2 regions of the Oerskovia sp. 140933 genome follow, and region 2 is predicted to be linked to the other one. Evidence: riboswitches for the same ligand, from Rfam matches in the RefSeq annotation. Region 2 holds a riboswitch; the other holds the start of a gene.

Region 1 (3,391 bases), on a different contig from region 2:
CGACCACGCCGGGACGGTGGGCGCCCACGGCGCTGGTCCTGTCCGGCTCCGACCCGGCGGCGATCCCCGCGGTCCGGTACGGCGCCGCCGGGGTCCAGGACGAGGGCAGCCAGCTCGTGACGCTCGCGTTCGCGGCCACGCCCACCACGCCCACCACGCCCGCAGCGCTCGCAGCGCCCGCAGGGGACGCAGGGGGCGCCACCACCGCCGGGCAGAACCCCGACGAGCGCTGGCTCGACCTGTGCGCGGGCCCGGGCGGCAAGGCCGCGCTCCTGGCGTCCCTCGCGGGCGAGCAGGGCGCGCGCATCGTCGCGAACGAGGTCGCCCCCCACCGGGCACGACTGGTCGAGCAGGCGCTCGCGGCCGTGCCCGCGGACGCCGTGGAGCGCGTCCAGGTGGGCGACGGACGCCGGGTCGGGGTCGAGGAGCCCGGCGCGTACGACCGTGTGCTCGTCGACGCGCCCTGCACCGGCCTGGGGGCCTTGCGCCGGCGCCCCGAGTCGCGCTGGCGCCGCACCCCCGGGGACATCGCGACCCTCACGACGCTGCAGCGCGAGCTCCTGGGCTCGGCCCTGGACGCCGTGCGCCCCGGCGGCGTCGTCGGGTACGTCACGTGCTCCCCGCACCTGGCGGAGACCCAGCTCGTCGTCAAGGACGTCCTGGCCGGGCGCGACGACGTCGAGGTCCTCGACGCGGCCGCGGCCGTGCGGCAGGTCGCCGGGGACGACATCCCCCTCGCGGACCGCACCGACGTGCAGCTGTGGCCCCACGTCCACGGGACGGACGCGATGCACCTGACGCTGCTGCGCCGTCGGGCCTGAGACGCCTCGGCCAGGGGCCGGGCCGGGTGGTGAAGGCCACCCCGCCCGGCCCTCCTCGCGTCTGCGCACGGGCCGGGGGCGCCCTCTAGGCTGGTGACCATGTCCGCACTCATCGCCCCCAGCATCCTGTCCGCCGACTTCGCGAACCTCGAGCGCGACCTGGGCGCGATCTCGAGCGCCGACTACGCGCACGTCGACGTGATGGACAACCACTTCGTGCCCAACCTGACCCTGGGGCTGCCGATCTTCGAGCGCCTGGCCCAGGTGTCCCCGGTGCCGCTCGACGCGCACCTCATGATCGCCGACCCCGACCGCTGGGCCCCCGGCTACGCAGAGGCGGGCGCCGCGTCCGTGACGTTCCACGCCGAGGCCGCCACCGCCCCCGTGCGCCTGGCGCGCGAGCTGCGCCGCCAGGGCTCGCGCGCGGGCCTCGCGCTGCGCCCCGCGACGTCGGTCGAGCCGTTCCTGGACCTGCTGCCCGAGTTCGACATGCTCCTGGTCATGACGGTCGAGCCCGGGTTCGGCGGTCAGTCCTTCATCGAGGGCACGCTGCCCAAGATCCGCCGCATCCGCGACGCCGTGTCCGAGGCCGGGCTCGACGTCTGGGTCCAGGTCGACGGCGGCATCTCGCGCGCCACGATCGAGCGCGCGGCCGAGGCCGGTGCCAACGTGTTCGTCGCGGGCTCCGCCGTGTACGGGGCGGAGAACGTCCCCGAGGAGATCGCGGCCCTGCGGGCGCTCGCGGACCAGCACGCGCACTGACCCGTCACGTCGTCCCAGCCCGCGGGCGGCCCGCACCGTGCGCACGGCCCCGTGTGGCATGCTGGGAAGGACGAGAACCCGGGCGCGACGCGCACCCTCGGTGCGCGAGGCCCGGGCTCGACGACAGAGATCGAGCAGTACGCACACACGTGCTCCGGGGTCGGTGCAATTCCGAGCCGGCGGTGACAGTCCGCGACCCACGCCTCGGCGTGGTTGACCTGGTGGAACTCCAGGACCGACGGTGAAAGTCCGGATGGGAGGAAGTACGTGGCGGCGCGGGGCGGAGCCCTGTGCCGTGGTGTCGTGACGTCCGTGGACCCTCGGGTCCCGTGACGTCGCCCACCCCTCACCCCGGAGCATCGTGCTCACCGGGAGGAGGACCCATGGGCGCCAGGCCCACACTGACGGTCGACGCCGCGATGGTGCGCGCGCTCGAGCTGGGCGCTCGCGGCCCCGCGCACGGCCCCAACCCGCGCGTGGGCTGCGTCCTGCTGGCCCCGCGGCCGCGCCCGCTGGGCTCCCTGCCCGACGGCGCCGCCCCCGGCCCCGTGGACGCCTCGCCCCGGGCCGTGCTCGCCGAGGGCTTCCACCGTGGTGCCGGGACGGCGCACGCCGAGGCCGCGGCACTGGCCGACGCCCGTGAGCGCGGCGTGGACGTGCGCGGCGCGACGGCCGTGGTGACGCTCGAACCCTGCGACCACACGGGCCGCACCGGGCCGTGCACGCAGGCGCTGCTGGACGCGGGAGTGACCGAGGTCGTCTACGCCGTGGCCGACCCCGACCCCGTGGCCCGCGGGGGAGGCGAGCGCCTGCGCGGTGCGGGGGTGCGCGTCGCCGCAGGGCTGCGCGAGGCCGAGGGGGAGGCCCTCCTGGGCCCCTGGCTGGTCGCCGTGCGCCGCGGGAGCCCGTACGTGACCCTCAAGCTCGCCTCGACCCTCGACGGGCGCGTGGCGGCCCCGGACGGCACCTCGCAGTGGATCACCGGGCCCGCGGCGCGCGAGCACGCCCACCGGGTGCGGGCACAGGTCGACGCGATCGTCGTGGGCACGGGCACGGTCGTCGCGGACGACCCCTCGCTCACAGCCCGCACGGGTGACGTGGCCGGGCCGGGACCCGGGCTCGCCGAGCACCAGCCGGTGCGGGTCGTCGTCGGGCTGCGCGACCTCCCCCCGCACGTGCGGCTCGCGCCCGCGGGCGCATGGACCTCCGACGGCGGCGGGCCCGTGCTGCACCTGCGCACGCGTGACGTCCACGCGGTCCTGGCCGACCTCGCCGCGCGCGAGGTGCGCCACGTCCTGGTCGAGGGCGGCCCGGACCTGGCGACCGCCTTCCTGGCGGCCGGCGTCGTCGACGAGGTCCACGCCTACCTCGCCCCCGTGCTGCTCGGGGCGGGCCGGGGCGCCGTGGGCGACCTGGGCGTGACCACCCTCGCGGACGCGCCGCGCCTCGTCACGCACGACGTGCGCCGCCTGGGCGAGGACGTCCTGGTCGTGGCCCGCACCGCCCCCGGCTCCCTGCGCCCCACCCACCGCACCACCCCCGAACAGGAGAAGTGATGTTCACCGGAATCGTCGAAGAGATCGGCACCGTCCGCGAGGTCGCGTTCCCAGGGGGTGAGGAGTCCGACGCCGTGCTGACCGTGCACGGGCCCCTCGCCACCTCGGACGCCCACCCGGGGGACTCGATCGCGGTCGACGGGGTGTGCCTGACCGTCACGGGCCTCGGCCCGGACGGGACGTTCACGGCCGACGTCATGCCCGAGTCCCTGCGTCGCACCGCGCTGGGCGACCTGCGGGCCGGGTCCGCCG
Region 2 (3,391 bases):
CCCACGAGGAAGACCGCGAGCGCCGGCACCCCGCCGATCAGCACCCACACCTCTTCGGACGTCGCGAGCCTCAGCCGCTCGGTGATGGTGTGGTCGGAGTCCCGGAAGCGGCCACCGATCGCCGACACGTACACGTGCGCGGCCCAGTACCCGACGAGCACGCCCGCGACCGCGAGGATCACGAAGTCTCCCGACGCGTCGTGCGTGCTCGACACCGCGAGCATGAACCCGGACACCACGGCCCCGTAGAGGAAGTCCGCCGGCCCGCCGCGTGCGAACCGGTCGCTCAGGGCGTCGCGCTGGGCGTGGTGGTCGACGCTCCTCCACGAGCCCGCCGACCCGTCGGCGTCCGAGCCCCGTCCCTCGTCCGGAGCTTCCGTCCCGGCCTCGTCGCCGTCCGTCATGCGCGTCGCCTCCCGGTCGCGTCGGCCTGCCGCCGTTTGTCTCGTCACTGTAGCGACGCCGTCGGGCCGTGCGCGCGACGACCGGCAGACGGCCACCCGCCGCCCACCGTCCCGTGGTGCACGCGTCCCCCGGCGTGCTCGGTGTAGCGTCCCGTCCATGAGTGCCGCACGAAGCAACACGCATGCGCAGGCGGTGGACGCGGCGATCGAGCTGTTCACCCGGAAGGGGTACGAGCAGACGACCGTCGAGGACATCGCGGACGCCGCCCAGATCAGCCGAGCCACCTTCTTCCGCCGCTTCCGCTCCAAGGAGGACGTGGTCTTCGCGGACCACGAGCTGCTGCTCGACGCGGTCGTGGTCCTGCTCGGCGAGTCCCGGCCGGCGGCACGCGGTGTGACGCCCGAGGAGCTGGAGAACGTCGACCCGTACGTCGAGGTGTGCAAGGCGGCCCGGCTCGTGTTCGACCACCACGTGGGCCAGCGCGAGACGTCGGTCGCGCGGCACCGGCTCCTGCAGGACGTGCCCGCGCTGCGCGACCGCGAGCTCGTGACCACGCACCGGTACGAGCGCGCGTTCACGTCCTACCTGCGCGACACCCTGCCCACCGACACCCGGAACTCGACTGCGTCGGTCGCGTTCGCGGCGTCGGTCGTCGCGGTGCACAACGCGATCCTGCGGCGCTGGCTGCGCGACCCCGACCAGGACCTGCGCCCCGAGCTCGAGGAGGCGTTCGCGGACCTGCGCCGCGCGGCCCGCAACCCCGCCGGCCCGACGACGGAGCCCCCCGCCGCGCCCGGCTCACCCTCACGCGCGGACGGGCCGGGCGTCACGGCAGGCGGCGCACCCGCCCGTCGCGTCGTCGTGACCGTGCTCGACGGCGACCCCGACCCCGACGAGGTGGCGCGCGCCGTGCGCGACGCGTTGGGTGCGTGACCTCGCTGCGGCTCGCCGGTCGTGCCGCAACCGGGTGGCGCACCCATCACGACGACGAGGCTGCCCGGGAATGCACCGGTAGCATCGGCGGTTGCAGGAGACAGCAAGCAGTACGCACGAACGTGCTCCGGGGTCGGTGCAATTCCGAGCCGGCGGTGACAGTCCGCGACCCGCGCCCACGCGCGGTTGACCTGGTGGAACTCCAGGACCGACGGTGAAAGTCCGGATGGGAGGAAGCACGTGCGGCGCGGCCGTACCCGGCCGGGGCACGACGAGTCGTCGAGCCCTGAGCCCACCGGGACGGCCTCGCCGTGGTGAGCGACGCCGTCGGGCGCCCGGGGACGGGCACCGACCCCGCCGCCCGCCCTCACCCCGGAGCCGACGTGCCCGGGACGACGAGGTAAGACACTGATGGACCTGATCCACGCGCTCTTCGACGCGCAGCTCACGATCGGCGACCAGCACCTGCTGTGGCGTGAGATCGTCGGCAACGGGTTCGGGCTGGCCTCCGCGCTCGGGGGGATGCGCCGCAAGATCTGGGCGTGGCCCGTGGGGATCGTCGGGAACCTGCTGCTCCTCACGGTCTTCCTGGGCGCCGTGTTCGCGACGCCCAACCCCGTCAACCTCCTCGGCCAGGCCGGTCGCCAGGTCATGTTCGTCGTCGTGTCGGTGTACGGGTGGGTGCAGTGGCGGCGCACCCGGACGCGGCTCGGCACGGCGGACGCGGACAGCCACGGCGTGGCGGTCGAGCCCCGCTGGGCGTCGTGGCGCCAGCGGGCGTTCCTCGTGGTCGCGCTCGTGGGGGGGACGGCGGTCCTCACCCCGATCTTCCGGATGCTGGAGTCGTACGAGCCCGTGTGGGCCGACGCGTGGATCTTCATGGGCTCGCTGCTCGCGACGTACGGCATGGCCAAGGGGTGGGTCGAGTTCTGGCTGATCTGGGTCGCGGTCGACATCGTGGGCGTGCCCCTGCTGGTCGACGCGGGCTTCTACGCCTCCGCGTTCATGTACGTGTTCTACGGGGCGTTCACCCTCGTCGGGTTCTTCGTGTGGTGGCGCATCGACCGACGCTCGGCGGCCCTGCGTCTCGCCGGGTCCCCTGCGTCCGCCCCGTCCCCCCGGGCCTGACGCCACCCCTTGCGCCCGGGCGGTCCGGGCGGATACTCGAAGGTGCGCCCTGCTCGCGCGGGGCGCACCACTTCTGGCCCGGTCCCGGCCGATCCCCCGTCGGCACGGGACGACGCGACGATGCGACGGAGACGGCGACCATGACGACACGACTCAACCCCTACCTGAACTTCCGCGACGACGCCCGGGCGGCGATCGAGTTCTACCGCGACGTGTTCGGGGGCGAGGTGACGATCAGCACGTTCGCCGACTTCCAGGCGGCCGAGGACCCGGCCGACGCCGACAAGGTCATGCACTCCCAGCTCGAGGCTCCCAACGGCCTGGTGCTCATGGCCGCCGACACCCCGAGCTCGATGGAGTACACGCCCGGCGGCGGCATCGCGATCTCGCTCAGCGGCGACCAGGCCGACGACGCCGAGCTCCGCGGCTACTGGGACAAGCTGTCCGCGGGCGGGACCGTGACCGTGCCGCTCGAGGTCGCTCCCTGGGGAGACGCGTTCGGCATGTGCGACGACCGGTTCGGTGTGAGCTGGCTCGTGAACATCGCGGCGGCGCAGGGCTGAGCCGCCCACGAACCCGGATTGATACGCCGTCTCTTGACCTGAGACGGAATATCAACCACCATGGGGGCATCGCCCGACACCGACGTCCGGCCCGACACCGGGAGCATCCCCATGACGACCGAGAACCCCGTCCGCCGCAACGTGACCGAGCCGGACTACGACCTCTCGCAGCCGCTCGACATCGACTACGCCGGCGCGTTCTCGGACGCGACCCCCGCCGACCGCGAGCTGCAGCAGCGGGTCCGCACGTTCGTCCAGGACGAGGTCCTGCCCGTGATCGACGGGTACTGGGAGCGCGCCGAGGTCCCGTTCGGCCTGGCCAAGCGCATGGGCGAGCTCGACTTCCTGCGCGACGGCGTCGA

The links. A riboswitch is a leader RNA that binds a small molecule or an ion and turns the genes downstream of it on or off. The one in region 2 is predicted to bind FMN.
Region 1: it holds a riboswitch for FMN, as region 2 does, so the genes downstream of both, ribD (bifunctional diaminohydroxyphosphoribosylaminopyrimidine deaminase/5-amino-6-(5-phosphoribosylamino)uracil reductase RibD) here and pnuC (nicotinamide riboside transporter PnuC) in region 2, are expected to answer to the same signal.

What each region holds. Positions count from the first base shown of each region.
Region 1 covers NZ_JAMXIO010000004.1:21,838-25,228, forward strand. The annotation lists gene NHG27_RS03420 (RsmB/NOP family class I SAM-dependent RNA methyltransferase) at 1-821, shown strand, start outside; gene rpe (ribulose-phosphate 3-epimerase) at 921-1,583, shown strand; FMN riboswitch at 1,729-1,854, shown strand; gene ribD (bifunctional diaminohydroxyphosphoribosylaminopyrimidine deaminase/5-amino-6-(5-phosphoribosylamino)uracil reductase RibD) at 1,967-3,139, shown strand; gene NHG27_RS03435 (riboflavin synthase) at 3,139-3,391, shown strand, end outside.
Region 2 covers NZ_JAMXIO010000007.1:42,043-45,433, forward strand. The annotation lists gene NHG27_RS05760 (hypothetical protein) at 1-404, opposite strand, end outside; gene NHG27_RS05765 (TetR/AcrR family transcriptional regulator) at 562-1,338, shown strand; FMN riboswitch at 1,457-1,582, shown strand; gene pnuC (nicotinamide riboside transporter PnuC) at 1,750-2,466, shown strand; gene NHG27_RS05775 (VOC family protein) at 2,607-3,029, shown strand; gene NHG27_RS05780 (acyl-CoA dehydrogenase family protein) at 3,141-3,391, shown strand, end outside.